DNA from 4 places in the Pelosinus baikalensis genome. Region 1 is predicted to be linked to each of the others. Evidence: riboswitches for the same ligand, from Rfam matches in the RefSeq annotation. Region 1 holds a riboswitch; each other region holds the start of a gene.
The links. A riboswitch is a leader RNA that binds a small molecule or an ion and turns the genes downstream of it on or off. The one in region 1 is predicted to bind cyclic di-GMP.
Positions count from the first base shown of each region.

Region 2: another riboswitch for cyclic di-GMP. It lies ahead of LMF89_RS23605 (porin); the one in region 1 lies ahead of LMF89_RS26130 (methyl-accepting chemotaxis protein).
Region 3: another riboswitch for cyclic di-GMP. It lies ahead of LMF89_RS20885 (HD-GYP domain-containing protein); the one in region 1 lies ahead of LMF89_RS26130 (methyl-accepting chemotaxis protein).
Region 4: another riboswitch for cyclic di-GMP. It lies ahead of LMF89_RS16110 (methyl-accepting chemotaxis protein); the one in region 1 lies ahead of LMF89_RS26130 (methyl-accepting chemotaxis protein).

Region 1 covers NZ_JAJHJB010000002.1:300,791-308,238, forward strand. The annotation lists gene LMF89_RS02905 (chemotaxis protein CheA) at 1-1,721, opposite strand, end outside; gene LMF89_RS02910 (GGDEF domain-containing response regulator) at 1,741-2,721, opposite strand; gene LMF89_RS26130 (methyl-accepting chemotaxis protein) at 3,054-4,760, opposite strand; cyclic di-GMP riboswitch class I at 4,843-4,928, opposite strand; gene LMF89_RS02920 (YibE/F family protein) at 5,005-6,132, opposite strand; partial or broken gene LMF89_RS02925 (beta/alpha barrel domain-containing protein) at 6,316-6,550, opposite strand; gene LMF89_RS02930 (methyl-accepting chemotaxis protein) at 6,553-7,448, opposite strand, start outside.
Region 2 covers NZ_JAJHJB010000063.1:6,423-13,870, reverse strand. The annotation lists partial or broken gene LMF89_RS26430 (transposase) at 71-496, shown strand; cyclic di-GMP riboswitch class I at 880-965, shown strand; gene LMF89_RS23605 (porin) at 1,158-2,612, shown strand; gene LMF89_RS23600 (nucleotide sugar dehydrogenase) at 2,641-3,963, shown strand; gene LMF89_RS23595 (polysaccharide deacetylase family protein) at 3,982-6,633, shown strand; gene LMF89_RS23590 (glycosyltransferase family 2 protein) at 6,750-7,448, shown strand, end outside.
Region 3 covers NZ_JAJHJB010000041.1:19,487-26,934, reverse strand. The annotation lists gene LMF89_RS20905 (FeoA family protein) at 1-117, shown strand, start outside; gene LMF89_RS20900 (FeoB small GTPase domain-containing protein) at 164-943, shown strand; gene LMF89_RS20895 (nucleoside recognition domain-containing protein) at 940-2,343, shown strand; gene LMF89_RS25935 (hypothetical protein) at 2,436-2,561, opposite strand; gene LMF89_RS20890 (metal-dependent transcriptional regulator) at 2,558-2,986, opposite strand; cyclic di-GMP riboswitch class I at 3,157-3,243, shown strand; gene LMF89_RS20885 (HD-GYP domain-containing protein) at 3,364-4,431, shown strand; gene LMF89_RS20880 (phosphate acyltransferase) at 4,499-5,401, opposite strand; gene buk (butyrate kinase) at 5,446-6,534, opposite strand; gene LMF89_RS20870 (diaminopimelate decarboxylase family protein) at 6,862-7,448, opposite strand, start outside.
Region 4 covers NZ_JAJHJB010000024.1:29,945-37,392, forward strand. The annotation lists gene LMF89_RS16105 (DnaJ family domain-containing protein) at 498-815, shown strand; cyclic di-GMP riboswitch class I at 1,014-1,099, shown strand; gene LMF89_RS16110 (methyl-accepting chemotaxis protein) at 1,245-3,266, shown strand; gene dcuC (C4-dicarboxylate transporter DcuC) at 3,648-4,901, shown strand; partial or broken gene LMF89_RS26280 (CapA family protein) at 5,023-5,097, shown strand; gene LMF89_RS16125 (hypothetical protein) at 5,119-5,469, shown strand; gene LMF89_RS16130 (acyloxyacyl hydrolase) at 5,738-6,298, shown strand; gene LMF89_RS16135 (hypothetical protein) at 6,468-6,731, shown strand; gene LMF89_RS16140 (HAD family hydrolase) at 6,766-7,395, shown strand.

The DNA of each region.
Region 1 (7,448 bases):
AAATGAGCCTGAGGTAAAGCAAAGCTATGCTTGCCAACTGCTAAAATGAGAGAAGGTATAATTGCTAAGGTTAAAGGCAGCAGCAAGCGAAAAGTCGTTCCTTTTCCTTTCAAGGTATGCAGCTCTACAGTACCGCCAAATTTTTCAATATTCGATCGGACCACATCCAAACCTACGCCCCGACCTGAAATATCACTTACCTGGGAGACGGTTGAAAAGCCTGGTGAAAAGACTAATTCTGCCATTTTACTTTCACTGATATCCATTGCTTCATCCTGCCCAACCAGCCCTTTTTGCAAAGCTTGCTGCCTAACCTTCTCCACATCAATCCCTGCTCCATCATCCATGATATCGATAATCACTCGGCCACCTTCGTGCCGAGCTTTTATCTCGATCATTGCAGTAGGATCTTTCCCTAAAGCCTTTCGCATCTCAGGCTTTTCTATGCCATGATCTAATGCATTACGTATCAGATGGGTAAATGGATCGATCAATCCTTCCAGAATAGATTTATCCATTTCCACTTCCTTGCCTTCCATTTTCAGTGTAAGGCTTTTCCCCAATTTCTTTGACAAATCACGTACTAAACGTGGAATGGAATGAAATAAAATGGAGATCGGCTGCATCCGGGTACGCATAATCTTTTCTTGCATTTCGGTGGTGGTATGATCAATCTTTTGTAAAACAGGCCGAATACCCGGTATCCCGTCCACATGTGCTTCTAATAATCGCAGTAATTGATTTCTTGCCAGTACCATCTCACTAGACAAATTTACTAGATTATTAAGTAAAGCAACATCCACTTTAATACGTTCTTCAGCCAAATCATTTTTAATTTTTTCTTCTGAAAACTCTAAAGCCTTCTGCTTGCTCTTAAGTAAATTCTCATCTTTAGGATAAGCTGACTTTTCTTCTATTTCCGATAATAGTTGAAAAATTTCTGCACTTTGAGTGGCAATGGAAAGCTCCTCAATATCTCTTGCATTGGCACCAATTGCCATTACCGCCAGTTCTTTTTCCAGCACAGTACTAAACAAAAATACTATTTCTTGCCCAGAAAAATTCTCTTCTTTTAAAAAATTCTTGTTTCGAATATAACTGTTCAAGATGGTTCCAATGGACTGAATACTCTTTGACATATTGATAGAAAATCGCTCTACATCAATCTGTTGAGAATCAATTTCATGCACATATTTATATATTTTATGACCTTTCTTTCCCAATTCACTAATCATCTTGTTATTGGCATCATCCCTGTGATTCTTTGCTGCTGTTTTCTGGGGTATTTGAGGAATGAAGGTCTCATCCGCAGCATCTAATCTTTCAATCAGCTGAGCATCTTTACCACTTATATAAATATGCTGCAGCCTTTTTACCAAAGAAGCAATGTCTCGTTCTTCACTTATAGCGATGTGATCTAATAATTCCCGCAGCTCATCATTAGCCATTAATAATGCATCCACGATGTCAAGTATTAGAGCAAGTTCCCTGCTCCGTATCTTTCCAAGTACACTTTCCATGGCATGAGATAATTCAACGATTTTTTGAAAACCAAAAAAACCTGCTGTCCCTTTAATATTATGCGCCGAGCGAAAAATTGCATTGATCACATTTTCATCATACTCTTTTTGTTCAAAGGACAGCAGTCCTGACTCTATCTTTTCTACATGTTCTTTCGCTTCTACAACAAATTCTTGAATCAGTTTTTCATCCTTTAGCATGCTACCACCTCTTCCTAAGTCAAACAGCAATCCATCTATTTCTGCCTTCACGTTTCGCCCGATATAAAGCATCATCGGCTTTCTTGATCAACATCTCATAAGAGGAATCGGGATCTGGTATCATTGTGGCAACGCCTAAACTAATAGTAACATAGAGATTAATTGCAGAAGCACTATGAGGTATCTGCAACTCTTCAACAGCTAACCTGATTTTTTCAGCGATCTTTTTTCCTCCAGCATAATCCGTAGCATACAAAACAACTGCAAATTCTTCACCGCCATAACGTGCCTTTATATCTGAATTGCGTTTCACACTATGATCCAATACTGCTGCAACCTTTTTTAGGCATTCATCTCCTGCCAGATGTCCATAGGTATCATTATAAAGCTTGAAATAGTCCACATCAATCATGATAAATGTCATTATTTTTTTCTCTCGCAATGCGTGCCACCACTCTTTAGCCAAATAGTTTTCCAAACATCGTCTATTGGCGATACCTGTAACTTCATCTTCCATGGAAAGATCTTTTAACTTTCCATTTACAGTCTGTAACTCCCTCATAATATTTTCCATCACTCGTGTAGTCTCGTATAAGGCAGCATTGCGTTGCTCTAATTCATATTGATAACTTAAAATACGGCTGCCAACGGATAATCGGCAACTCAGTTCTCTTGGATCAATTGGCTTAGTCAAAAAATCATCCGCTCCAGCATCAAAGCCAATAACCATATCTTCTATATCGCTTTTTCTTGCTGTTAGCATAATGACATACGTATGGGACGTTTTTGCGCCTTGTTTTATCCTCTTACATAGCTCCACCCCATCTATACCGGGCATAATCCAGTCTAAGAGCACAATAACAGGCTCATTAATAATCTGGAATATCTTCCATCCACTTTCACCATCAGCAGCAAGGATCACTTCATATCCCCATTGCTGTACCATTTCTGAAAGGATGGTGCGAATGCTTTTTTCATCATCAATGATTAATACTTTCATTTGACCTCACCTTATTTTTAAAATTATCTTCGGCTCTATACTGCTATTTTACTACTATATAATGATTCGCCTTACTCCGCTAGATCTTATTAGATTTACCTTGCCTTCTACTCTAAAGAGATTTAGTCAAAAAATCAAGGAAATCATGCTTCCACTTTCTTGCTATTTTGGTTTGACGATTATAACTTAACATGTAATCACAAGTGTCCATGAGTAAATAATAAAAACCTCTCTAATATAAAATGTCCCCTACAGAGCAGACACTAAAAAAGTCTCCCCTGTAGGGTCTTTTTATGTATTATAGAAAGGTTTTTTATATTCAGTATGATTTTCTACATTCTAAATTGTCTAACAATCCCTTGAAGTTCTTCTGCCATTTTAGCTAATGCTTGGCTGGATGCAGCAATTTCTTCCATAGATGCCGACTGCTCTTCTGTGGCGGCAGAAACGGTTTGTGTCCTGCCAACCGTTTCTTGACTAATCGTATCAATGTCGTGTACCGATTCCACAATTCGCTTACTGCCAGACGCCATTTCTTCAATAGAAGTTGAAGTCTCTTTTATATGCATCGTTAATTGGTCAATGAGTGCTGATATATCCCTAAAAGCTTGCCCTGCGGTATTAACCACTTGTGCTCCTACATTAACCTCATGGCTGCCTTCCGTCATCGCAACCACTGCTTCTTCGGTATCCGACTGGGTTTCCGTAATTAAATTGGCAATTTTCTTGGCTGCTTCTTGGGATTGCTCTGCCAACTTACGAACTTCCTCCGCAACAACAGCAAAGCCCCTGCCATGTTCACCTGCTCGTGCCGCTTCAATAGCAGCATTTAGCGCCAGAAGGTTGGTTTGAGCAGAAATTCCGGATATCGTATCGACAATCTGTCCAATTTCTTTGGATCGTTCTCCCAATCTCGTCACCACTTGAGCTGACTTAGTCACCGTTTTCTCTACGATTTCCATCTGACTAATTGCCGCATTTACGGCTTGTGTACCATCTTGGGTAGCTTTAGAGGTTTGATCGGATACGCCACTTATGATCGCTGAATTCTCGGCAACTTTCTCAATGCCTGCAGAAAGCTGCTGTACTACAACAGTCGTAACATTCACTGCACTTGCCTGCTGTTCAGCTCCTTGGGCTACTTCACTAATCGTCGCTGCTACTTGATTCGTAGCTTGAGCCGATTGCTCTGCGCTTGCTGTCAGCTCTTCTGACGAGGCAGCAACTTGCTCAGATGAAGATGCTACCTGGCGTACCAAACGCTGCAAGCTGCTAGCCATGCTATTTAATCCGACCCCAATATCACCAATTTCATCCTGGTCTACCACATTAATACTCTCTACCCCAAGATTTCCTTTTTCGATCTCATTTAGAAACATGCAAACGGATTTTAGCCTTCTGGCAATTGCATTGGATAATCTCCAACCTAAGAACAGGCAGAGTAGAACAAAAAATCCTGTTAATGTGAAAATAACGATTCCCGCAAATCCAGCATACTCTTGTCCCTTACGATTCGCCTTTTCACTTTTATCTGACATGAAGTCAGCTAACTCTTTAAGAGTTGAATTGACAATTTCCAGTTTGCCGGCTGCCTGCTGGGTGAAGTAAGCATATGCTTCCTGCTTGCGCCCTTGCTGAGATAATTCGATAGCTTTTTGACGCTCTGTTCGATATTGACCGATTGCTTCTTTTAGCACTACTAACTTTTCCCGTTCGAAGGACCCCAAATTTTGGCTTTCATATGCCTTTAATGTTTGGTCTGTTTCCGTCGACAACGATTTCATCTGAGTGACCAAGACATCTTCTCTTGCTTTATCAAGATTACCAAAAATCATTTCCAGAATCATTCCATGGACGGCTCTAAAATTATGTCGAGTCTCATTTAGCCTTTTAATCGACAACAGATTTTCACTATACATAATTTTCATTTCGTTACTCATTGTGTTTATATAATAATATCCGATAGAACCAACTAAAAGTGTTGCCATTGATATTATTAAAATGATTGCAAGTATTTTCCCCTTAACCTTTAGCTTCACGTAAACCTCCTGAAATATGTAAAATGTAAAAAATATAGCACCAGTCTAAGATACGCTGGTGCTAATTACAATTCTACATTGAATCGGCAACCTGGCAATCATAGGATATCTTCCCTTAGACCCACGGCTTTGCGTCCTTATCTTTGGATAAGTTTGCCACAATATATTTTTCCATTTAATATTACATTATATTACATAAACTGTCAACATATGCCAAACTTTTTAGAACGTTAGGGATATATAATTATTTACTATGTTTTCGACTCAAAAGAAAAGCTGTAATAACAGCCGTTAACGGTATAGAGCAAATAAGTCCGATACTTCCCGTGAGAGCCCTTGTAATTTCTGTTGCAACAATATTCAAATTCATAATGCGCATGAAAGACACATTATCTTGTGATGCGATCAAAAATACCAGCGGCAAAGAGCTGCCTGTATAAGCCAGGATCAAGGTATTTGCCATAGTTCCCATAACATCGCGTCCAACATTGATACCCGAGTTGAATATTTCTCTAAATCCATAATGAGGACAGGACTGTTTGATTTCATATTGAGTCGATGCAATGGATATGGTAACATCCATAACAGCACCTAATGATCCTAAAATAATGCCTGCAAATAATACTTCTTGGAAGTTCATAAAGGTGAGGGTCGTAACCTTTAGCATCATTGCTTCTTCACTATCTAACCCCGTCAGATGCATCCAAGAAATGGAGATAGCGGCTAATACACCGGCAATCAATACGCCACCAACGGTTCCTAAAATAGCACCCCAGGTCTTTGAGTTCCAGCCACTAATGGTAATTTGAGTAATGGCTGTAATCACTGCGCAAACAAGCATCGTGGCAATGATAAAGTTCCAATGGTAATTTAAGATCAAGGGAATCATACCTTTAAGAATAATAACTACTGAAAAGCAAATAACAAAAATAGTTTTGATGCCTATGGTCTTCCCTAGAATTAATAAGGATAAAATAAAAAGACCAACTAGAATATACGTGGGAAAAAGACGATTATAATCCGCAATATGATACTGTTTTTCATTTTGCACATCACTCACTGCAAGAATAATTTTATCACCAGGGCTGGGATTAATATCAAATAAAGGTTGATTCGTAATATAGTTAATGCTTTGCACTTGCTTGCCGGACTCTGCCCCTGATGTGAGCAGGATTGTAACTAAACTTTTACTGCTGATACCCACTTTTTTATTGGGTGCTACATCCAGTGATTGTATCGACAGCACTACACCATTCACATACTCAATTGGTTGTGTATTGTTGCCTGCCGCCAAGACAGGCACCGAACTAAAAAGTAGACAGGCTATGAGAGTCACTAGAATATATCTGGGAGAAATTCGCTGTAATTTCATAAAGATAATCTCCTTACTATTTTAAAATATAAGCTCTACGGTGTCGTTTGATGCTTTTAATCCTTGCATTTTAACACTTGTATTGAAAATATACAAGATCCTATTAATACTTCCAAGTAAATCTACTTAATAAATAAGACCCTACAGATTATTTTGTCTGTAGGATCTTATTTACATTTCACTTCATGCTTTTGCTAACTGTATGGTCTCGATAAATTGTTTGGCCTTTGTTGTAATAGAAGTATAATCGCCAGTTTTGGCTCCTCCAGTAAGATTACTACCTACCCCCACTGCTACGCAGCCAGCCGTAATCCATTCCTTCCACTACATCCCTAATGGACATTGCACCCGGCATTATTGGCACGCGATACCGATTGCATAGTTTAACAGTGTCTACATTCAGACAAGGAGACACAACATCTATAAACGAAATTTGGAAACAATTACCTGCAATTCACCCGCCATATTTGCTAAGGCTTGGCTGGAAGATGCAATTTCCTCCATAGAAGCAGATTGTTCTTCTGTTGCCGCCGAAATGGTCTGGGTATCTCCTGCTGTATCACCTGCTATGCTTTTCACACTATCTACAGAAGAAACAACATCACCGCTGGAAATGGAAAGTTTCTCAGCAGCTGTACCAATATCCTGTATCTGACCATTTAGCTGCTGAATCATTGTAGTAATAGCATGAAATCGCTCACCAGCACTCGTAATAATCTCTGTGCCTTTCGATGCTTCAATTGTTCCTTGATTCATGGCTGCTACTGCTTTACCAGTCTCTGCTTGGATGTCGCGGATGATGACAGCGATCCTTTGCGCTGCTTCTTGCGACTGCTCAGCTAACTTTCGGACTTCATCCGCTACCACTGCAAAACCTCGTCCTTGCTCGCCAGCTCTGGCTGCCTCTATAGCAGCATTAAGCGCCAATAAGTTGGTCTGCCCGGCAATGCCGCTGATGACATCGACAATTTCACCAATTTGCTGCGAACTTGTCCCTAATTGCTGTACGACTTGTGCTGATTGGGCAACAGACTCTTCAATGATCTGCATTTGTTTCGTTGCCAGGTTCACTGCATCTCCGCCATCACTTGCCACCTGAGCCGTTTCCTCTGATTTTGCAGATACCTGATTGGCATTGCTGGCAATATCAGTAATAGCTGACGCCATATCTCCTACGACTGAAACCGTTTGTTCTACTGTCACCAGTTGACTAGATGCACCACTGGCTACATTAGTAACCGTTTCAGCAACTTGTCCTGCCGCTTGAGCGGACTGCTCAGAACTGGCTGTCAATTCTTCACTGGCTGCTGCTACTT
Region 2 (7,448 bases), on a different contig from region 1:
ACTGGAACAAATTGTGGAGGAGATGGATTTAATAGGAATTTACCAGTCTTATTCCCGTTTTAGGAATCATCGACTTAAAAAATACACTCAATATCTTCATATCGCCGGGAATCGAAATAGTTTTTCAAAAACAGATCTTGACGCAACGTTTATGCGGATGAAAGAGGATTCAATGAAAAATGGTCAATTAAAACCGGCATACAATATTCATTTCGGCGTAGATTCTGAATATGTTGTGTGGATAATAGCTGGCCCGCAGCTGCCTTTAGAGGAACGAAGCAAACATTTTGAAGTCTCAAAACTATTTCAGCAAAAACGAGAAGAATCCTTAAATCGAATACAAAGGGAAGAAGGGAAAATACTCCGGATGAACCGCAGCATCCAATCGGAAGGAGCTTTTGGAGAAGTGAAAGCAGATATGGGCTTCCGAAGATTTCTTGGTCGTAGGAAGCAAAATATTTTGGCAAAAAGTATCTTGGTTAGGACTCGCACTTAATGTGAATAAACTGCATAATAAAATACAAAGTGGCAGATGCGGGTCCTATTTGCATCCGTTGAAAGTAGCTTAAAACCAGAAAAAGGGCACACAAAAATTTGAGGAAAATGTTCCTCTATTTTCGTGTGCCCTTTTTATTCCAGATAATACTATCTTCAATTTTAAAAGAGAATTGCTAATGCGACAGCCTCTTTTTTGATTAAGAATTAGGATATTTAAAATCCTCGAAAGCGTTCCACTACTAATCGCGATTTAAGATAAAATGCTAGAAAAGATTTTAAACTTATTACCATTTATTTTGTAATAATAATGCTTGGCAACAATAATATATTTATGGTAATATATCAATGCTCTCTTGGAGTTTGGTTTGATAAGTAAAATAATAATGAAAAAGGCAAACTTATTGAAAGGTAAGGACGCAAAGCCATGGGTCTACATACATTTTGTATATGACTGCCAGGTTGCAATTGCAACTTGGCAGTTTTTTGTTGTAAATATAAATAATATTAGATTAAAAATTCTATGATTATGAAGTTCTAACAAAAGGTAATAAATGGTAAAATGATACGAATGATCATATTCAGAGTAGCTACATAGTGGAAGAAATAGGTACTGATCGCGGTTTATTATGATACATTTTATCAGGATGGTGAATTATTGAGTGAAAAAAAATTTAATATTACTATTTGCCATGGCAGCAGTAATTAGTACATCTACAGGGAATCCCTTTGATGGTGAGTGGATGGGAAACGTGGTATATGCTTCAAACCAGCTTGATAGTGCTTCTACTGAAAAGTTCAAGGCTGACTTTGCTTATGAAATGGCACAAATTACAGCAACAATTGTATCCGCACCAACCACAAATGTTGAAAATTTTAAGATTGAATTTGCAGATGCAACATCTAGGTCAACAGCAAAAGTAATGCAAATTATACCTAACGCCCAAAGAACTGAGTTTGCCTACGAAATGGAACAGATTAGACGTAAGATAATTGATAATCCAAACTTGAATATTGAAGAAGCCAAAGCCGGATTTGTAGATGGAATTGCACAACTTACAGTAAAAATCATAACGCATGTAGATAGCAGCACAATTGATACTGAGCAAAAAACAACATTTCTACGGAATAATGCTGATATTGAATCAAAAACAATAAGTAAGGTGAATGATACTGTTGCTGATCAAAAAGCAATCCTTAATACAGGTTATATTGATCAGGAAACATACACAGCCCTCATAGATGAGTTGATGCATATAGGACAGCGTAGTAATCGCTCGGACAACAAGGTGAAGTTTGACGGTGAAATTCGTTATCATTATGCATTTAACAGTGGGTCTGAACGCTGGAAGCGAGATTCTTCTGGAATTCGTATGTATCTTAGAGCTGATGCTGCACTTAATAAGGATTGGCGTGCTTATGGTATTTTGGAAAGTAAAAAGAATTTAGTGCATTATAATAATGAATTCAAACTTTCACGTTTATATGTGGTGGGAAAGGTTGGCACATCCACAGTGAAAGCAGGATCTTTTGGATATCTAATGGCAGAAGGAAATATTTATGATAGCGGCTTTGATGGTATCCGAGTTGATTTTGAGGGATCAGTAAAATACACATTGAGCTACGGAGAAACCAATGATACAAAAGACACAGCGATTGCCACAGCACGGTATGAGGATTTTGATTATAATCTGGAAGCTGGCATGTATCATTATCAGACGGATGACAGTAATCAAAATACAATCTGGACTCTTGGTGGAAATTATAATTTTAGTAATTTTAGCGTAGGAACGATGGTCTTGAGTTCCAGCCTGAAGGATCGGAATGGGAATGACAACGGCTATGTATTAAGCCTTAACTATGGTGATTTAAAATCATGGAGAGCGGGAACCTATGAAATATTTGCCAAATATTACAATCAGTCCAGAGGAACATATATTGCCCATGGGATGAATGGCATAGGAGGTTCAATGCAGGGGTTTAAGGGCTATGGAGTGGGAATGAATTATGCACTCAAAGAAAATCTTGTTGCAGGTATAGAATATTACAGATTATCAGATAAAATTTCTAAGGATAAAGGTGATACTTGGTGGAGTCAATTAACGTATTATTTCTAAATAAATACGCAGGTGAGATGAAATAAGGATGGAAATATTTGAAAGAATTCGGACAAAAAAAGATTTCTTAGCAGTTGTCGGGCTTGGATATGTAGGTTTACCAGTTGCTGTTGCTTTTGCTGAGAAAGTTAAAACCCTGGGAGTTGATATTAATCAAGAAAAGATTGATATTTACAAAAAGGGAATTGATCCTACCAATGAAATTGGCGATGAAGAAATTCAACGTACAACTTTGGAATTTACCAGTGATCCAACGAGGCTAAAAGAAGCTAAGGTTATCATTGTCGCTGTGCCGACACCTGTCAATGGAGATAAGACACCCAATCTGGCACCGATTATCAATGCCAGCAAAATGATAGGGGAAAATTTATCTCAAGGCACTATTGTTGTTTTTGAATCCACAGTGTATCCAGGAGTTACAGAAGATATTTGTGCTCCTATTTTAGAAAAAGAGTCGGGTTTGCTATGTGGCGAAGATTTTAAAATCGGCTATTCGCCGGAGCGAATTAATCCTGGGGATCGAGTACATACGCTTAAAAACATTCAAAAAATTGTAGCAGGAATGGACGAAGAAACACTGGAGATTATTGCGGCTGTTTATGAGCTGATTATTCATGCAGGTGTTTATAAAGCGCCCAGCATTAAAGTTGCAGAAGCGACAAAATTGGCTGAAAATGCCCAAAGGGATATTAACATCGCCTTTATGAATGAATTGGCAATGGCCTTTGATCGTATGGGGATCAATACCAAAGAGGTTATTGATGCCATGAATACCAAATGGAATGCTTTAGGTTTTTATCCAGGATTAGTAGGCGGTCATTGTATTGGAGTCGATCCGTATTATTTTATTTATCAGGCTGAAATGCTGGGGTACCACTCGCAGATTATTGCCGCTGGCAGAACAGTCAATGATAATATGGCGATTTTCGTCACTGACAACATTATAAAAAAAATGATTCAATCTAATATAAATGTCAAGAAATCTAATATTTATATTATGGGTATCACTTTCAAAGAAAATTGTCCGGATATGCGCAATTCAAAAGCGGTAGATGTTTGTAAGCACCTTGCTACCTATGGAATCAAAGTAAATGTGGTAGACCCTATTGCCGACAAAACAGAGTTTAGACAAGAGTTTGATATGGAATTAGTAGACATAAAAGATGTTCGAAATGCTGATTGTCTGGTCTTTTTAGTAGCGCATCAACAATTTAAGAATTTGCGGACGACAGACTTGAGAAAGTTATTTAAACAGCCAAGATTACAAACAAAATATGTCTTTATTGATATCAAGAATATATTTGACCAAAAAGCCATAGAAGAAGAGGGATATTCTTACTGGAGTCTTTAATTATAAGGGGTGATATACGTGAAAAATAAGATAATAGTATCATCACTGGTTCTATTTATCGGTGCTTGCCTCATCGGGATATTTTTCTTTAAAGACTTTTTTATAGCGCCGACAGGCGGCGACTATTGTAACATTACGGATATAGAAAGTTCTTATAATGCTGAGGCAGAAATTGCACAAGCATTAGCTAAAATGAAAAGTAGTCAAGACAAAGCAACTGTAATCATGCGTAGCAATAGTGGCCAGCGTCGGATTGCTATAACTTTTGATGGGCTAACAGATGGCACTAGCATGCAGCAAATTTTAGACCTATTAAAAAAACATAATGTGAAAGCAACATTTTTTGTAGATGGGATGCAGACTGCCGAAGATCCGCAAACCGTTGTAAATATCAAAAAAGCAGGGCATAAAATAGAAAACTATTCACTTTTAGGCATTAGTAAAATGGAAACTCTACCTGTAGAAAGAGTAGTAAAAGATTTCAGCCGGGCACAAAAAATCATCAAAGTGATCACAGATCAAGAGCCAAATCTTTTAAAATGCAATGATACCAACTATACGGATCAATTATTACAAGCAGCAAAGGCCTGTGGTTTTAATAGTGTGGTGAAAAGTGATGTTTTTTTGAATGTGAAACAAATGAATTCTCTTTTGGCAGCGGACACTTTTGTCGGCAAGCTTAAACCAGGAAGCATCCTTTCCGTTAAACTAAAACCCAATACTGAAAAGATTGTAAATGAATCAGGAAAAACGGATTTACGACCGGCGATTGACAAGCAGCCTGGATTAAAAGAGCTGCCGCAAGAGGCAAACTTGGGAGAAAAGGAAACTATCGCTGCGGTAGAAAGACTTTTAATTGCTATTAGCAAGGCAAATTATACTACGGCCTATGTAGAAGATTTCGCAGCTGACAGCAGTATGCAAAATCCAGTAAAAACGACTTTTTTTCAAAATAGTATAAACAACGTTAAAGAAAGTATTCACTACTCGTTTTTTATAAAAATAGCTTCTTTCCTACAAGAAGAATTTACGTCTTTATTTATTGGCCGAACAGCTTATGCGGCAGAGAGTGTAAATAGCGAGGTACAAGAAATAAAAGTGATTTCAACCACAGAGCCGGCTCTTTCTTATACCTTCGGGGGATTAGCAAATGAAACAGTGGTCAATGATGTACTCACAAGGTTACATCGTCTAGGCATTAAAGCGACCTTCTTTGTAGCAGAAGTAGAGATGAAAAAGTACCCTGAAACACTGCGAAGAATCATTGAAAATGGACACGAAATTGGTATTGCGATCAGACCTAAGGATGGGGAGACTGCTGATGAGACGCGCAGTACAATTCTGCGTGATAGTAAGAAACTGCAAGAACAGTTTGGGGTGGCTACGAACTTGGTAAAACAGCCATGGGGCGCCGTATCGGATACAACTAAAGAAGTGATTTTTAGTTTGGGCTATAAATTGATTGGTCAATCTGTCAATGTTGTCCAAAACAAACATAAAGATTACACTTCGGCAAATCAAGTGATGGCGGAAATTTTCGGAAAATCCATGTTGTCTTTAGCACGGGGACAAATTGTACACTTCAGAATGGATTATTATGCTAATGATCGATTGGTTGGCGATTTGGCTGAAATAATCAAGCAACGCAAAGTGGATAACATTGCCTATGCAACATTTTATGATAATCCTGCCAATAATTTATCGAATGACTCTCAGTATACGATTAAGCCGGTAGGAGAAATTCTGAATAATACTAGATTTATTTATCGATACCCGGTCGACCTGACAACTGTTTCTGCACATCTAAAAAATGATGGATCTGAGCAAATGATTGATACACACAATTTTCTGGCAGAAGCCTCTAAACGCTATATCGGAAACAGGGATGTTAATGACAATAACAATATGCTAGGTTTCTCAAAAATGGACACTCGTCGTCTTGATAAGAGTGGATTGATACACACAAAAGACAATGTTATTTTCATTACCTTCGACGACTGGGGGACGGATGCGTCAGTCAATAAAATACTATATGTCTTGCGCAAGCATAATGTACCGGCAACATTTTTTATTCTCACCCACAATGTAGTAAATAACCCAAATCTGCTTCGAACGATTGCTATGCAAGGTCATAATATTGGAGATCATTCTGACAAACATAAACCTATGGTAGTTCGGGATCCAAAAACAGGTAAGCAAGTCAATACTCAGGATAAAGAAGAGTACATTCAGGAGCTTGCTACATCCTATCAAAAATTATTAACTATTACAGGAGATGTAAACGTTAATGGTAAACCAATGTTAACCAAATTTTTTCGCCCGCCAACGCTGGCAATCAGCAAGATGGGAATTGAGGTGCTGTTTGAAACTGGTTACGAATTTATTGTTTCCGGTTCGTGCAACACAAATGATTATAGAGCAAAAAATGTTCCTCAACTTGAAAAAATAATTGAAGATGGAGTATATACAGAAAATGGGGAAGTAAGAAAAGGCGCTATTTTGGTTCTGCATATGTTAGATAGTGCTGCGTACACTGCAATAGCTTTAGATATACTGCTGACTGCAAATGAGGCCAAAGCAGATTCTGATCCTTCCAAATTTAAAGTCGGCAGGTTATCAGACTACTTAATTGATGGCTATTCGCAAATCAGCCGAAAATCACTGAAATGAAATAATAATGATCATGTTTAATGCAGCAAAAGTATAAATTATCATAATGACATGATAAAAGTGATTGATTATATGCTGCTCTAATCAGCAGCGTAGAAATGGCAAGGAAGTGGATGATGGATAAGATAAAAACAGAAGAGGATATTTTACTTGTTGCCAAACCTGATCGCAGGCTGATTTCTAAAGTACCTGATAAAGAAAAATTGCGTACGAATATAGATAGACGCCGCGTAAAGGGAAATGAGGACCCCAACGATATTTCAACTCTTGTAGAAAATGAAAAAATGGGCAGACGCTACTTGGTGAATTATGATGTCTCAATCCGATATGTTTCTAATGGAAAAGAAGTAACATGTCTCGGGAAAGGCGTTGATATATCGACTACCGGTATGTTGCTGGAAGTTGCTCCGGAAGTGGCTCAAGGCTTGAGCCTGGCATCACAAATCAAACTGAAGTTTGTCATATCGCCCGGCTCGATGCCGGAAGGTTATGAGATGAAAGTTGATATTGCCGCCCATTATATCCGCTTTGACAAAAATGCAGAAGGGAAAACCTTGTGTGGAGTGGAATTTATCGAGTCACTTGCCCAGTATGCAACAAAGAAGAAAAATTGGTATATGCTTTCCGCTGCCTCATTTTTTCTATTCTTTATTACTGCCTGCATTCTTCTGATGAGGGCAGAAAGTGTGCTTTATTTTAAATTTAATAAAATCTTGTATATGTACAGTATTATTGCAGCAACATTCTTGCTTACTCGATATCTGTTTGGTTCTTTTTATCGACCAGTTCCTATTGACAAAGATTTTACGCCTGGG
Region 3 (7,448 bases), on a different contig from region 1:
CCTGTTCAATGTATTCGCAAGAGCCCAACAGGTGACCCTGTAGCCTATATGGTACGTGATACTCTCATTGCTTTACGCAGTGAAGACGCCAGTCAAATTCATGTTAATCCGATGTAATCTGGGCTATAACTATAGCCAACAAATTTAGGGGGGGAGAATGGGAATGAGCAATTCTACGATTGAAGAACATCATAAACTTCTGAGTGAGCATTTTGGAGTTACAACGACTCCTGGGCAATTTACGGTAGCTTTAGCTGGTAATCCAAACGTGGGAAAAAGTACTGTTTTTAATGCGCTAACTGGCTTACATCAGCACACAGGAAATTGGCCTGGGAAAACGGTTGATAATGCCCAAGGAAGTTTTACGTATTTAGATCGTTCTTTTTTAATGATCGACTTACCTGGTACTTATTCGATCTTAGCCCATACAGTAGAAGAGCAAGTTGCCAGAGACTTTATTTGTTTTGGCAAACCGGATGCAACACTAGTAGTATTAGATGCTACTTGCCTTGAACGCAATCTTAATTTGGCGTTGCAAGTCATGGAAATCACACCAAAGATTATTGTTTGCGTCAATCTGATTGATGAAGCAGAAAAGAAAAATATTAAGATCGATATCTCTGCTTTGCAAAAAGATTTAGGTGTACCAGTTGTTGCCACTGCTGCCCGTAATGGAAAAGGTCTCGACATCCTGCGTCAAAAGCTATATGAAATGTCTACAGGACTTTGCACCGTAGCCCCCAGGCAAATTAACTATTCTTCTGAAGTAGAAAATGCCATTCAACAACTTCTACCAAAAGTCTCAAGGTTAATCGGATCGAATCTCAACCCTCGTTGGGTCGCACTGCGGTTATTAGATGGAGATGAAGCGTTTATCAACAGCATCAGTCAATATCTTGATTTTGATCTGCATTCGACACGCTTACAGGAGGTTGCTGTATGAGTGCTGCTATAAAACCTATGATCACCCTAGAGGAAATATGCACTGAGGCGGAAAAAATCCGCCTTAGTAATCCCAACTTAGGTGATAAAATTGTATCTGATATTTATAAAAATGCCGAAATGATAGCAGGGCCAGCCGTAAGTAAAAATTCCACTAATTCATGCAGCTGGGATCATAAACTTGACGATATCTTAACTTCCCGATTATTTGGTTATCCTATCATGTTTACTTTACTTAGCATCATCTTCTGGATTACGATTGCAGGGGCAAACGTTCCTTCGCAAATGATTGCCGACACGCTTTTTGCATTTCAGGATCAGCTTTTAATCTGGTTTGAATTAGCAGGAACCCCCTCTTGGTTAACTGGTATATTAGTCTTAGGTATGTTTCGAAGTCTCGCTTGGGTTATCGCGGTTATGCTGCCACCTATGGCAATCTTCTTTCCCTTGTTCACACTGCTAGAAGATTTAGGATATTTGCCAAGAGTCGCCTTTAATCTTGATAATATGTTTAAGAAATGCCGTGCTTGCGGCAAACAAATTCTCACCATGTGCATGGGGTTTGGCTGTAATGCTGCTGGCGTCGTTTCCTGCCGTATCATTGATTCTCCTCGTGAACGATTAATTGCTGTGCTGACTAACAACTTTGTACCATGCAATGGACGATTTCCTACCTTGATTGCGATCGCCACTATTTTTATGGGCGGCATGGTGGTATCAGAATTACAAACTGCAGTAGCCTCACTAGTAGTAACAAGCTTAGTTGTGTTAGGAATTTTTATAACTTTTACTGTATCTTGGGCTTTATCACACACACTGCTAAAGGGAGAAGCTTCTTCTATGGTCTTAGAGCTGCCTCCTTACCGCAAACCCCAATTAGGCGCTATTTTTTACCGTTCTCTCATTGATCGCACGATCTTCGTCCTAAAACGGGCAATTATCATGGCAGCACCAGCAGGTGCCATTACCTGGCTGCTTGCCAATATTTACATAGGCGAAATAAGCATCATTGGTCATTTAGCAGCTTGGCTGCAGCCTTTTGCTTACGCCATTGGCCTAGACGGTTTTATTCTTTTAGCCTTCATCCTAGGTCTGCCTGCTAATGAAATCGTTATGCCAATTCTTCTCATGTGCTATTTATCAACTGGTCAAATGATGAAATATGGCACCTTAGAGGAATTACGGGATATACTTATCAATAATAACTGGACTTGGTTAACTGCTGTCTGCACAATGCTCTTTTGCCTGCTTCACTGGCCTTGCACCACAACCTTGCTATCCGCTTATAAAGAAACAGGCAGTAAAAAGTGGACCTTTTTGACTTTTCTGATTCCTACTATCATTGCGTTCACGGTATGCTTTTTAGTAGCTCAGTCAGCACGATTGCTCAACTTAGTATAGAGAATGCATGGTCATTACAGACAGAAAGCAGGCTGCTGTGAACTAAATTTAGCAGCCTGCTTTAGTTTTAGTAAGGAGTACTACTCATTATTTCATCTTGCTGACACTGCATATCGATAACGCTTTGCCCTATCTTTACGAGTAAAGTCAGCAATTGTCCCATCGAATGATTGTTGGTGGGCTGCACTAATTTTAGCAATGTTAGAATAGTTAATCATTCCTCTTCCTTCTCTTCTTGATTCATCACGTGCTCTAAAAAAATATTATAACATTCAGTATGATTTTGCATAAATTTTACGAGCAATTGAATCGATTTGATCGTTTGTTTAGAAAGATAATGCTCCATAGCCTCTGCTTCTGCTGCTATATCACAATCAGCACAAATCAAAGTGAGAAATTCCTGCAATATCTTATTTCTCTCGACTAAGAAGTTTCCCGTTTTTTTTCCTTTATCAGTCAGATCAATAATACCGTAGCGTTGATAATTTATATATTGTCCAGCTTTTAATTTGCGTAACGCTTTACTTACAGAGGGCAGCGATACATTCAATTTTCGGCTTATATCGGTAACCCGCACAATATCATTATATAAAGAAAAGCGATATAATTCTTCTAAATAATCTTCCAAACTGGGTGATAGCATAACAGCCGCCTCCCGTACGTTAGAAACCCACTATTTACTTCTATGATGATATCGTAAAAAATATACCAATCTCTAAAATTATTTTTATTTTTCTTCAAATTACGACATAATTCGCCCTTTTCATGTGGTATTATTTTGTTTTAATACTACAATTATTCTTATTTTCTTAAATTATATATTGGCAAACTTACTGAAAGGTAAGGACGCAAAGCTATAGGGTCTAAGGATTTACAATCTATGATCGCCACGCTGCATATGATGAAAAGCTTAACTGCCTCATATCTGCGGTTAAGTTTTTTTTGTGTGATTTCTCTCCCTCGTATATACTAGGTAAAGCATGTATTACTGATTTTTTTGAAAATAAAGGAGCTCTCATTTTGCGACAGATTAGGTTAACGGAAGTACACCCAGGTATGATATTAGCACGAAACCTTTACAGCAGAAAAGGACATATCTTGCTTGCTTCAGGAGTCAGGCTAACGGAAGTCTATCTTCACAAGTTACGAAGGTTGAAAGTAAAAACGCTCTTTATTCACGACGAAAGATATGCAGATATCGCGATTCCAGAATATTTATCTATAGAAACTCAGCAACGAGCCTTCTCTATATTAAGTTCCACTATGGAAAAAATTCATAATAAAGAAGCCTTTGCCATAGACTCCATCAGTTCTATTGCCTCTGATATCGTTGAAGAATTAATTATTCAACCCTCCATAAGCATCCAATTAACTGGAATTGCAACTCATGATGACTATACCTTAGATCACTCCTTAAATTGTGCTATTTATGCTGCTTTATTGGCTCATTCTTGTAGTTTTTCCATTCCCCAAATCAAAGAAATCACCTGTGGTGCCCTACTTCATGATGTCGGCAAAATGAACGTCGATAAAAAAATCATCAATAAACCGGATCGCTTAACGGAAAAAGAATTTGGCATTATTAAGCAGCATCCACAATCTGGATTTAATTTATTGGTAAAAAAACGCTGGGAATTATCAAGCCTTGTTGCTCACATGGCATGGCAGCATCACGAAAAAATAGATGGTACAGGATATCCGCGAGGACTTCAGGGCGAAGAAATTCTAAATTATGCCCGTTTATTGGCAATTACCGACGTGTATGAAGCGATTACAGGGTGCCGTCCATACCGTAAAGCTATGAATTTGGAAGAGGCATATGATATTATTCATTCTGGTTTAGGAACTGCTTTTGACGAGCATTTCGGCAAAATATTCTTATCTAAGATGGCTTTGTATTTTCCAGGAATGGAGGTCTTGCTAAATACAGGGGAAAAGGCTATTGTAGTCTCTTTATTGGAAAATACCCCTCGCCAGCCGATGATCCGTCTTATTGCCTACCCTGATGGAACCGCCTATTCTCCACCTATAGAAATTAACCTAGCAGAAAATGCCCATCTTTCCATTGTAAGCGCATCCCATATCTAACGATATAAATAGAGGGAATCCTTGTGTCCATCAAGGATTCCCTCTATTTATATCGTTTTTTCACATTCTACCCTAACGGCTTGACCAGACAAGCTAAGGCAATGGAATTCATCTTTCCCTCTGGTGTCTCAGATCGTGAAGTCATGACAATGGGGTGTGTTGCCCCTAGGACAATACCTGCCATTTTACTTTTAGCAAAATAAATCAGAGACTTTCCTAATGCATTACCAGTCTCAATATTAGGTACCATGATTAGATCAACATTACCTGCTATTTTACTGTCAATCCCTTTGTACTGGGCTGCTTTCTGACTTACTGCCACATCAAGGGCAATCGGTCCTTCTATCAGACTAGCAGGTAAATCTCCATTGCTTCTCATCTCTACTAAAATCTTAGCATCTAACGTGGCAGGCATTTTTTCATTGACTACTTCATTGGCCGTCAACAATGCTACATTAGGAACCACGATCCCCATTCCATGCAGTGCCAATATTGCATTCACCAAGATCTGCTTCTTTTCAAATAAGGTAGGAGCAATATTCATACCTCCATCAGTAATAAATAAAAGCTTTTTCTGACCGGGAACCTCAAAAGCACCTAAATGACTTAATAGCCTTCCAGTACGCAGTCCTTCCCCTTTATGCAATACTGCTCGCAGAAAATCACTACTATTTACTAATCCCTTCATCAGTACTTGAGCTTGACCGTTCTTTACTAAGGAAACAGCTTGCACTATTGCCTTCCCACTGTTTGCCTCATGCAGAATTGGCGTGTCGACAGATAAGCCAACCTCTTCCATTAAAGGCGCAATGAGAGCAGCATCTCCTACTAAAACAGCCTCGGCAATCCCCGCGTCTTGGGCAAGTTTAACGGCCGCCAAGACTCCTTTGTCCTGTGCTACAGCAACACTAATCCTTATTAGGGAACGAGTTTTAAGTTCAGCCATGATTTCATGATAATTAGAATACAAAGGACAACCTCCTAAAAGACCAATATCAGAACTGTTTATTTCATTTATACTGAATACATCTGTACTTCTTCTTCGCCTCGAATTACTCTTAAAGTTCCAAATGCCAATGCTTCTAATTCTTCTTCCCCTGGTATTACAATTACAGGAGCAATAAACTGCACTCGGCTTTTAATAGCGTTAACAATGGGTTCTGAATGAGCAATTCCCCCAGTGAGAATAATACACTCCACTTGACCTGATAATACCGTAGCCATACCTCCAATTTCTTTTGCTACTTGGTAGGAAAGAGCTTCCAATACTAAGCTAGCCTCCCTATTTCCATGAGCGGCCATAGAAAAAGCTTCCCGAATATCAGCGGTACCAAGATACGCATACATTCCACCTTTATGATTAAGCACTTCTTTTAATTCATCAAAGGTATAGACACCAGAAAAAGCAAGCCTTAAAAACTGTCCTACCGGCAGCCCGCCGCAACGATCGGGTGAAAGAGGTCCTTCCTCTTTCGGATTATTAACATCAATCATTCTTCCCAGTTTGTGAGGTGTTACAGAAATTCCTGTCCCCAAATGAGCCACAATCAGATTCATCTCTTCATATTTTTTGCCTAATTGTTTAGCTACTTTACGAGCTACGGCTTTCGTATTTAAAGCATGAGACAGGCTAATTCTTGGCAAATCAGGTAAACCGGATATCCTTGCCACAGGTTCCATCTCATCCACAGAAACTGGATCTACAATATAGGAAGGAATTTTTAAAAATTCGGCTAACCCATAAGCCATTACAGCACCTAAATTAGAAGCATGTTCACCTCTTTTAGCTTCTCTTAAATCATTCACCATCTCTTGGGTAATTTCATAGGTTCCACCTTTAAGAGGCTTTAATATCCCCCCGCGCGCTGCAACCGCATTAAATGTAGAAAGATCAATCTTTTCTACTGCTAATTGTTGTAAAATAATTCGTAAACGATACTCATACTGATCTAACAATTTCACAAATGGGCTGGTATCATCAGCAAAATGTTCCACAGTCCTTTTGATAAGCAGCGTTTCTCCATCATATACAGCAAATTTTGTAGAAGTTGCTCCAGGGTTAATCACTAAGATTCTCTCTTTTAACAGGCAATTATCAACCATAATTCCCCTCCAGATACTATATAAATATCTCAACATTCAGACTTCTTTCTCACTATTTATTTCCTTATTCTTTCAGAATATCCTGCTTACTAACTATATTCTCTATATATACTTTTTAGAAATTAGAAAAACGCTACGTGCCCTTTTACAACATATAAAACAATCGAACCACAAAGTCGCAAAGGACACAAAGGGCGCATCAACGGCATTGCGTCTTTGTGGTTCATAATATCTTATATTTTTTCACTTACAAAATTTATAAATTCTAGTATATGATGCTAAAATAAAGAGCAGACAGGTATACCTGTCTACTCTAAACATCATTCTTTATTTTTTGGTTGCCGCAGCCAAATTCATTTCACATTTTTCAAAATCCAAAGTCGTAAAGTAATCTTCAATTGTTTCTGCACGACGAATCATCTTAACTGCTCCATCAGCTGTTAACAGCAATTCAGCAGAACGTAATTTACCATTATAATTAAAACCCATTGCATGTCCATGAGCACCTGCATCATGCATCACAACAATGTCACCAATGTCAATACGCGGCAAGTTGCGGTCAATGGCAAATTTATCATTATTCTCACATAAAGAACCTGTCACATCATACACATGATCAAGAGGCAGAGCTTCTTTTCCTGCAACCGTAATATGATGATAGGAACCATACAAGCCAGGGCGCATCAAGTTTGCCATACATGCATCAAGTCCTACATAATTTTTATAAATCTCTTTTTTATGAAGCACAGTAGAAACCAGATATCCATAAGGGCCTGTAACCATTCTGCCACATTCCATGGTGATTTTTAAAGGATGCAGTCCATTAGCCACAATCTTTTCTTCATAAACTTTACGTACACCTTGACTGACAGCATCTAGATCTACAGCCTGCTGTTCAGGACGATAAGGAATGC
Region 4 (7,448 bases), on a different contig from region 1:
ATCAGTTCCCAGTATAAGCGGGATTTTTAGCTAGAGCTGCTCTTGTGCAAGAGCCAAATCATCCGGTTTATCGTTCGTGGCGACATATTCGTAAGTATGGGGGACGTCCATTGAAAGAGGACTGATATACTAACATGCAAATGTTTTGTTGGCTCCGAGCTGAATTGATGGCGAACTTCGGCTAGGCAACAACTCCCTAGGGCCTACCGAGTAGTAGGGGGAATGACTGGATAAATGTCGATTATATAGCAACAAAAAGCTCCGCTCAGCCTGTTCAGGCAATAGAAATGTTCAACTCCAATCATATTAAGCATGAAAAATATTGATATGGCCATTGAGGAGACGTTTAACAATAAAGGTAGATTTATCTCAGTGTTTTAGCAAGTCAAGTAGTGGTAAATCAATCATTATTGCCAGCACAGAGGGTAACTAATCTATACCTAGTTATGATGATATAAAGATCGGATTAAATATCAAAAGGAAGGGACTGGTGGAAAGTGAATGACGGAATTAACAAGATTATAGAGCAAAATATTAAAAGGGCAATGAAACAGGGAGCATTCAACGATTTACCCGGCCAGGGCAAACCTTTGCAACTTACTGATCTCACGTTTGTTCCTCCGGAACAGCGTGGAGCATTTTTGGTTATGCAGAATTCAGGCTCGTTGCCGCCGGAAATGGAGTTGCGCAAAGAAATTACCAGTTTGGAAGAAGAGTTGCAAACTGCTGCTGGGGAAGAAAAAGCTGTTATACAGAAAAAGCTTACGGAAAAGAAAATGTTTTATGACGTTCTGATGGAACGAAGAAAACGCTAGAAATTGAAATAAACGGTTAGTTTTTCAAGATACTGATTAGATGGGTAGCTTCTCTTATTGACATAACGATAAAATATGTTACAATTTCAAGTTATCATTTTTCATAGGGACAAGGAACCTGTCTTGTGTCCCTATACGCTGCATTTCTACGTTCATTGACGAAACAGGTTATAGGGTGTAGAATAGACAATATCGAAAAGAATATTTTGGCAAACCAATTGAAAAGTTGGGACGCAAAGCTATGGGTCTAAAGACGAGTTGTCTATGATTGCCAGGTTGCTAGTGAATCATAAATTAAGTGAATCGTGATGAGTTAATTAGCACTTGCCTTGGGCGGGTGCTATTTTTTATGGCGGGATAGGTAGGTTCAATATAGTAAGTTGGCAATTTTGAAGATAAGTGAAAAATGGATGGGGGAGAATTTTTTTTATGAATTTGCTTACATGGGTGAAGAAAAGTATTCAGGTAAAGGTTACAGCTGTTTTAGTAATTGGGCTATTAGTAACATTAAGCATTCTAGGAGTATGTAATTTCTACAATGCAAAAAGTATATTGGTTTCAGATGCTGAGGAGGATCTTGTCCATCGAGCAAATGCCTATGCTGAAGACATTGGGACGTGGAAAGATACTCGTGAAATTGAGGTTTCCATATTGGCAACGAATCAAAGTGTTGTTAACGGAGATACGCAGGGGGCACTTGCTTATTTAAAAGAAGAGACCAAACGAAATCCTATTTATTCACGGTTTTGGCTTGTAGATGCAAAGGGGCAATCCATTCATACATCAGGGGATAGAACAAATATCGCTGATCGTGAATATTTTAAACAGGTCATGTCAACTGGCAAAGCGACAACTACCGATCCAATTATTTCTAAGGCTGATGGTAAATTGGTGGTATCTGTGGTTGCGCCAATCAAAAAGAATAACCAGATTATAGGGGCTCTTGGCGGTACAGTGCCTATTGATGCTCTCATTTCACGTATTAATCAAATTAAGGTTGCACAAAGTGGTTATGCCTACGTAATTCAGGGTGATGGTTTAACCATCATTCATCCTGATAAAGACCAAATAATGAAGACAAATATATTAAAGGATCCTAATGCAAATGATCAACTTAAAAATGTAATTAATAAAATGGTAAATGCAGAAACCGGAACTGGTAATTACGTAGACGAGGGCATTACGAAGTACATTGCTTTCGCTCCTATTCCTGGAACTCATTGGAGCTTGGGGATCAATGTACCGGAACAAGAAATTCTTGTAAAATTGGCCCCCTTTCTAAGAGCCTCCTTTATTACAATCGGTTTGATTCTTATTGCTGCTTGTGGTTTTGGTATTCTGGTTTCAAGGAATATAACAAAGCCGATTATAAGAATGAATAAAGCAATTGAAAAAATGGCAGAAGGTGACTTAACCTTACAAGTAGCTGCTCTAGGTATGACGGCAGCACAGAGTGCCGATGGTAAAGACGAATTAGATGCAATGGAGATCCATTTTGATACTATGGTAAAAAAAATACGCAGTTTGGTTCAACAAATTGCTACTTCAGCAGAACTGGTAGCAGCATCTTCCGAGGAACTTACGGCAAGCGCAGAACAATCTTCTGTAGCTGCCAATCAAATAGCTGAAACGATAACGGAAGTATCTTCAGGCAGTACGTTTCAAATGCAAGCAGTAGATGTTGCAGAGGATGCTGTTGAAAAGATGTCTGCTAGTATACAACAGGTAGCTGCTCACTCTGGTAATGTAGCAGCTACTGCTGAAAAGACTGCGCTTGCTGCTCAAGATGGTGGTAAGGCAATAGAAGATACTACGAAACAGATGGAGAATATTGAGAAAACAGTAATGAACTCAGCTCAGGTAGTCGAGAAACTTGGCAATCGTTCAAAAGAGATTGGTCAAATTGTGGATACCATTGCTGGAATTGCTGGTCAAACAAATCTCCTTGCATTGAATGCTGCAATCGAGGCAGCACGTGCTGGTGAACAGGGCAGAGGGTTCGCTGTGGTAGCGGAAGAAGTTCGAAAACTAGCTGAACAATCTCAGGACGCAGCAAAACATATTGCAGTACTAATTGGTGAAATTCAAGGTGATACTGAAAAAGCAGTTAACGTAATGGCCGAGGGGACGAATGAAGTCAAGCGAGGTTCAGAAGTAGTTCATATTGCAGGCAAGGCTTTCGGGGAGATATTGAAATTAATTGAACAGGTTTCCAATCAAATCCGAGATATTTCTGCTGCAATTCAGCAGGTAGCAGGTGGCAGTGAGCAAATTGTTTCCTCAATTAAAGAAATCGACAGAATCAATGGTGAGACAACAGGGTATACCCAGACTGTTTCTGCCTCAGCCCAAGAGCAGTCTGCATCAATGGAAGAGATTGCTGCCTCTAGTGAAGCTTTATCTAAAATGTCTGAGGAACTTCGCTCTATTATAGCCCAATTTAAAGTATAAATGCTTCCTTCAAACTACTCATAATCTACCTTGTTAGTAGATTATGGGTAGATTCTCTTTATATTTTGAAATGAAAATTAAATATGGAAAGATTAGGGTTAGATTTTTTATGTGGACACGAACCTATCTCGTGTCCCATTGAAAAGGGATTCACCCCTTGGCTATATGAGGCTGACTAATAGTAATGTCTGCAGATGTTGTAGATTTTTGTCTAAACATATGATATAATTATGTCAATAGCAAGGGCGCTGTTTTCTTATTTAAGAAAAAACAGCGTCTTTTTAGTTTAATTCAGCAAGAAAGGAAGGGGGGAAAGATTTATTTGAAATAAGAAGTTACATGAATGTCTTTATAAATTTTTTAGAGGGAGAGAATTTTTTTATGATGACTGCTGTTGGTGTTATTGTAGTAATTATTACAGTTTACTTTTTGATCAAGCGTTATGATGCGCGATTGGTATTATTAGCTTCTGGTATTATTATGGCTTGTGTGGCGGGGACGCCGATGGTTTCTTTAAATGCTTTTGCAAAAGAAATGACCAATAGTGGGCTGATTCAAGCAGTTTGTTCCGTTATGGGTTTTGCAATGGTAATGAAGTATACAGAATGTGATAAACATTTAATTAATCTTATGGCAAACGGTCTTTCCAAAGTTCGACCGCTTTTGATTCCGGGTGTGGTTTTGGCTACCTACGCAGTCAATGTAGCACTACCAAGTGCTGCGGGAACGGCAGCGGCTGCAGGGGCGATTTTTGTACCGTTGATGATGTCGGCAGGTGTACATCCGGCGATGGCGGGAGCAGCGGTAAAATGCGGTACATATGGCAGCATGTTGAATCCAGGTTTGGCACATAATCCGTTTGTAGCCAAGATTGCCGGTGTGGGCGTTATGGACGTTATCGCATTTCACTTTAAAGCTAATATTGCGTCTTTGCTTACAGCAACAATTTTGATTACGTTGATTGCTTATTACAGAAAAGAGCATACAGGGTATAAAGCCGAGGGTTTTGAGGCCGAGGCATCTTTCAAGGTAAAACATCTATACGCGTTGATGCCGATCTTTCCTATTGTAATTCTAATTTTAGGTGCAACGGCAATTATTCCGGCATTTAAGATGGATGTTCCACAAGCCATGGTTATCGGTTCTTTAGTTGCGCTGTTAGTGACGAGAAAAAATCCTGTCAACTTGAGCAATGCATTCTTCGATGGTATGGGGAAAGCTTATGGTGAAATTCTTGGTATCATCATTGCGGCTGGTGTATTTGTTTCTGGCTTGACAGCAATTGGACTTGTAAAAGCTTTTACCGATTCAATGCTGAGCAATCCAGCAATTGTTAAGATTTGTGCAGCAGTCGGTCCATTTATTTTGGGATTAGTTGTTGGTTCCGGCGATGCGGCAACTTTTGCATTTAATCAAGCCATTACACCACATGCAGCAGATTTTGGTATGTCAGTGGTGCAAATGGGCAGCATGGCCACACTAGGTGGTACACTAGGGCGCACGATGTCACCAATTGCCGGTGCCACAATTATCATAGCTGGTATTGCTGGTGTCAATCCAATGGAAATCGCAAAGCGTAACTGCTTGCCAATGGTAGGTGCTATGATAGTCGGTATGTTATTCTTGTTAGCGTAGAAATTGTTACCCTTCATTTGGAACAGTAATTTTTAAAAGAGGTGTTGAGTTGTTGTGGGGAAAATTACTATTGTAGCAGCAGGAGACTCTTTTATTACGCAGCGTTTACCGCAATGCTTATATTGGTCATGGTCCACATATTTGGCGAGGTATTGAAATCTATAAAAATCGTCCAATTTTTTATAGCCTTGGCGATTTCATTTTCCAAAATGATTCGGTGGAACGACAGCCAACAGAATTTTATGACCTTTATGATTTGGGCGTAGAAAATACTGTATCTGATGGACTGGATGCTCGCAGTGCCAATGAAACAAGAGGACTGGTTGTCGATCCTAAAGTATTTGAATCGGCCATGGTTTCTTTTGCTGTGACGGATGGGGAAATTGATGAAATTACTTTAAAACCGCTTTCACTGGGATTTGAATATGGTAGAGCGCGTCGCGGTCGCCCTCAATTTTCCGATAAAGAAAACGGAGAACGAATTTTGCGTGATATTGCTGATTTATCGGCAGAATTTGGCACGAAAATTATGATAAAAGATGGCGTAGGAACGATTGGATTAAAATAAGGCGTTTTGCCATTAAACCGTATCGGTCAAATGTAAAGAAATAGCAAACAAATAGTAGCCTACAACCGTTCAATGGTTGTAGGCTACTATTGTTGCGTAAGCGAATACCACATGCTCAGCATATGATTTTTGATAATTTAACAGGAGAACTAAATCGGTATATAGAATATTAACCATGTTTCTCTCTGAAAAGGAGCTATGGTTATTTTTGCATAATGGCAACTATATGGTTGGCAATATAGAAAACTCATATGAGGAGTGTCGTATTATGCGTAGGTTAATTTGTTTAGTAATTGTTATTAATATTTTGCTGATTTTCATGCCGGGAAAGTCATATTGTGCCGACTCCAAGCTTGAACTGGATTGGGACTACTTGACTCACGCACACTTCAAAGACCGCTATATTGATACGGTATCACTACATATATTTGAGAATATTTCGAAAAAAAATAATAGGTCTATATATAGAGGCATTACAATTACTCGGCCGTATGGGTACATAAATGATAATAATCAACAGACGAAAGACAGTTCTGCAGTCGGCATCGGTCCTGTTTACATGATTCGCCATGAAAAAAAACTTTCTGGAAAGCTATATGAAGCATTAGATATGAGCGGCGGATTTATTGTATATGACAAAATATTTCCGGCTGAAGGAAGATATTATAATTTTATGTGGCGGATCGGGCCTCGATTCACTTATAAAATCAGCGAAAACTCTTCAGTAAATATCGGGTATATGCTAATGCATGTTTCCAATGGTTTTAGAACTCATAATCCTGGATATAACGCCCAAGGAGTTTCAGTGGGGTTTGCGGCAAAATTTTAAATTGGCAAAATTCTAAGTGGAATATCTAAAGAACTGCTGCTTTATGAAAGAGAAGCTACCCATAATTACCTAAGTAGATTCATGGGGAGCTTCTCTTTTAGTTGATATACCGATAAAATAAAAACAATTTAGAACTATCGTTTTTAATTGGGACAAGGGACCTGTCCCCGTGTCCCTTAAAGTTGAAGGAGTTCCATATATAGGGTTAGATCATTTGATTGCTGGAGAAGATATTGAAGTATTCATTCATGTCTTAAAATGCAATTTTAAAATTGATAAAGAACAATTGAAAAAAGATTTAATATTCTATTTTTCTATAAAAAAAATAATTGAGAAATCAACAATTTTAGATGTAAATAAAGTACTTAATTTTGTACAGAATGCAGTTGATAAAATGGAAGAAAAATTAGAGAAAAATTCGATTAGTTTTTGAGATTGTGTTTAGTGATTAATAGGGAGGTAGAAATTTGAAACAAGCAGTAATTTTTGATATGGATGGAGTTTTAGTTGATACTGAGAACTTTTATTTTAAAAGAAGAATGAAATTCTTTGATGAATTAAAGATAGAGCCAGCTTCAAGGAAAATTCAAGATTTTGTTGGATTAACTAATGAAATGATTTGGGAAAGATTAATACCTAATGATGAGAAAAAACGCAAAATTTTAAGAGAAAAGTATGTTGATTATTCTAAAGAACATGAAGTTTGTTTTTCAGAAGTATTGAACACTTCAGTTAAAGAAGTGTTTAGAAAACTAAAAGATAAAAATATTAAAATAGCGATTGCATCATCTTCAGAAAAAAAAGATATTTTAAGAATGATAAAAGAATGCGAACTTAATAATTATATTGATTTTGTGATTAGTGGAGAAGAATGCGCAGAAAGCAAACCGAATCCAGAGATTTATATTAAAGCTGTCAAGGCTTTGGACTTATTAGAAACAGAGGCATTAGCAGTAGAAGATTCAGTGTTAGGAATTCGTGCAGCAAAATTAGCAGGATTAACTGTTGGAGCTTTAGTACAAAAGGATTATTATATTGATCAATCAGAAGCAGATTATAAAATGAATGATTTAATTCAATTAATTGCACAAATTTAAAGTGATAAGATTGCTGTAGATTACATACAAGTAGGATTTAGTATTTATAAAGA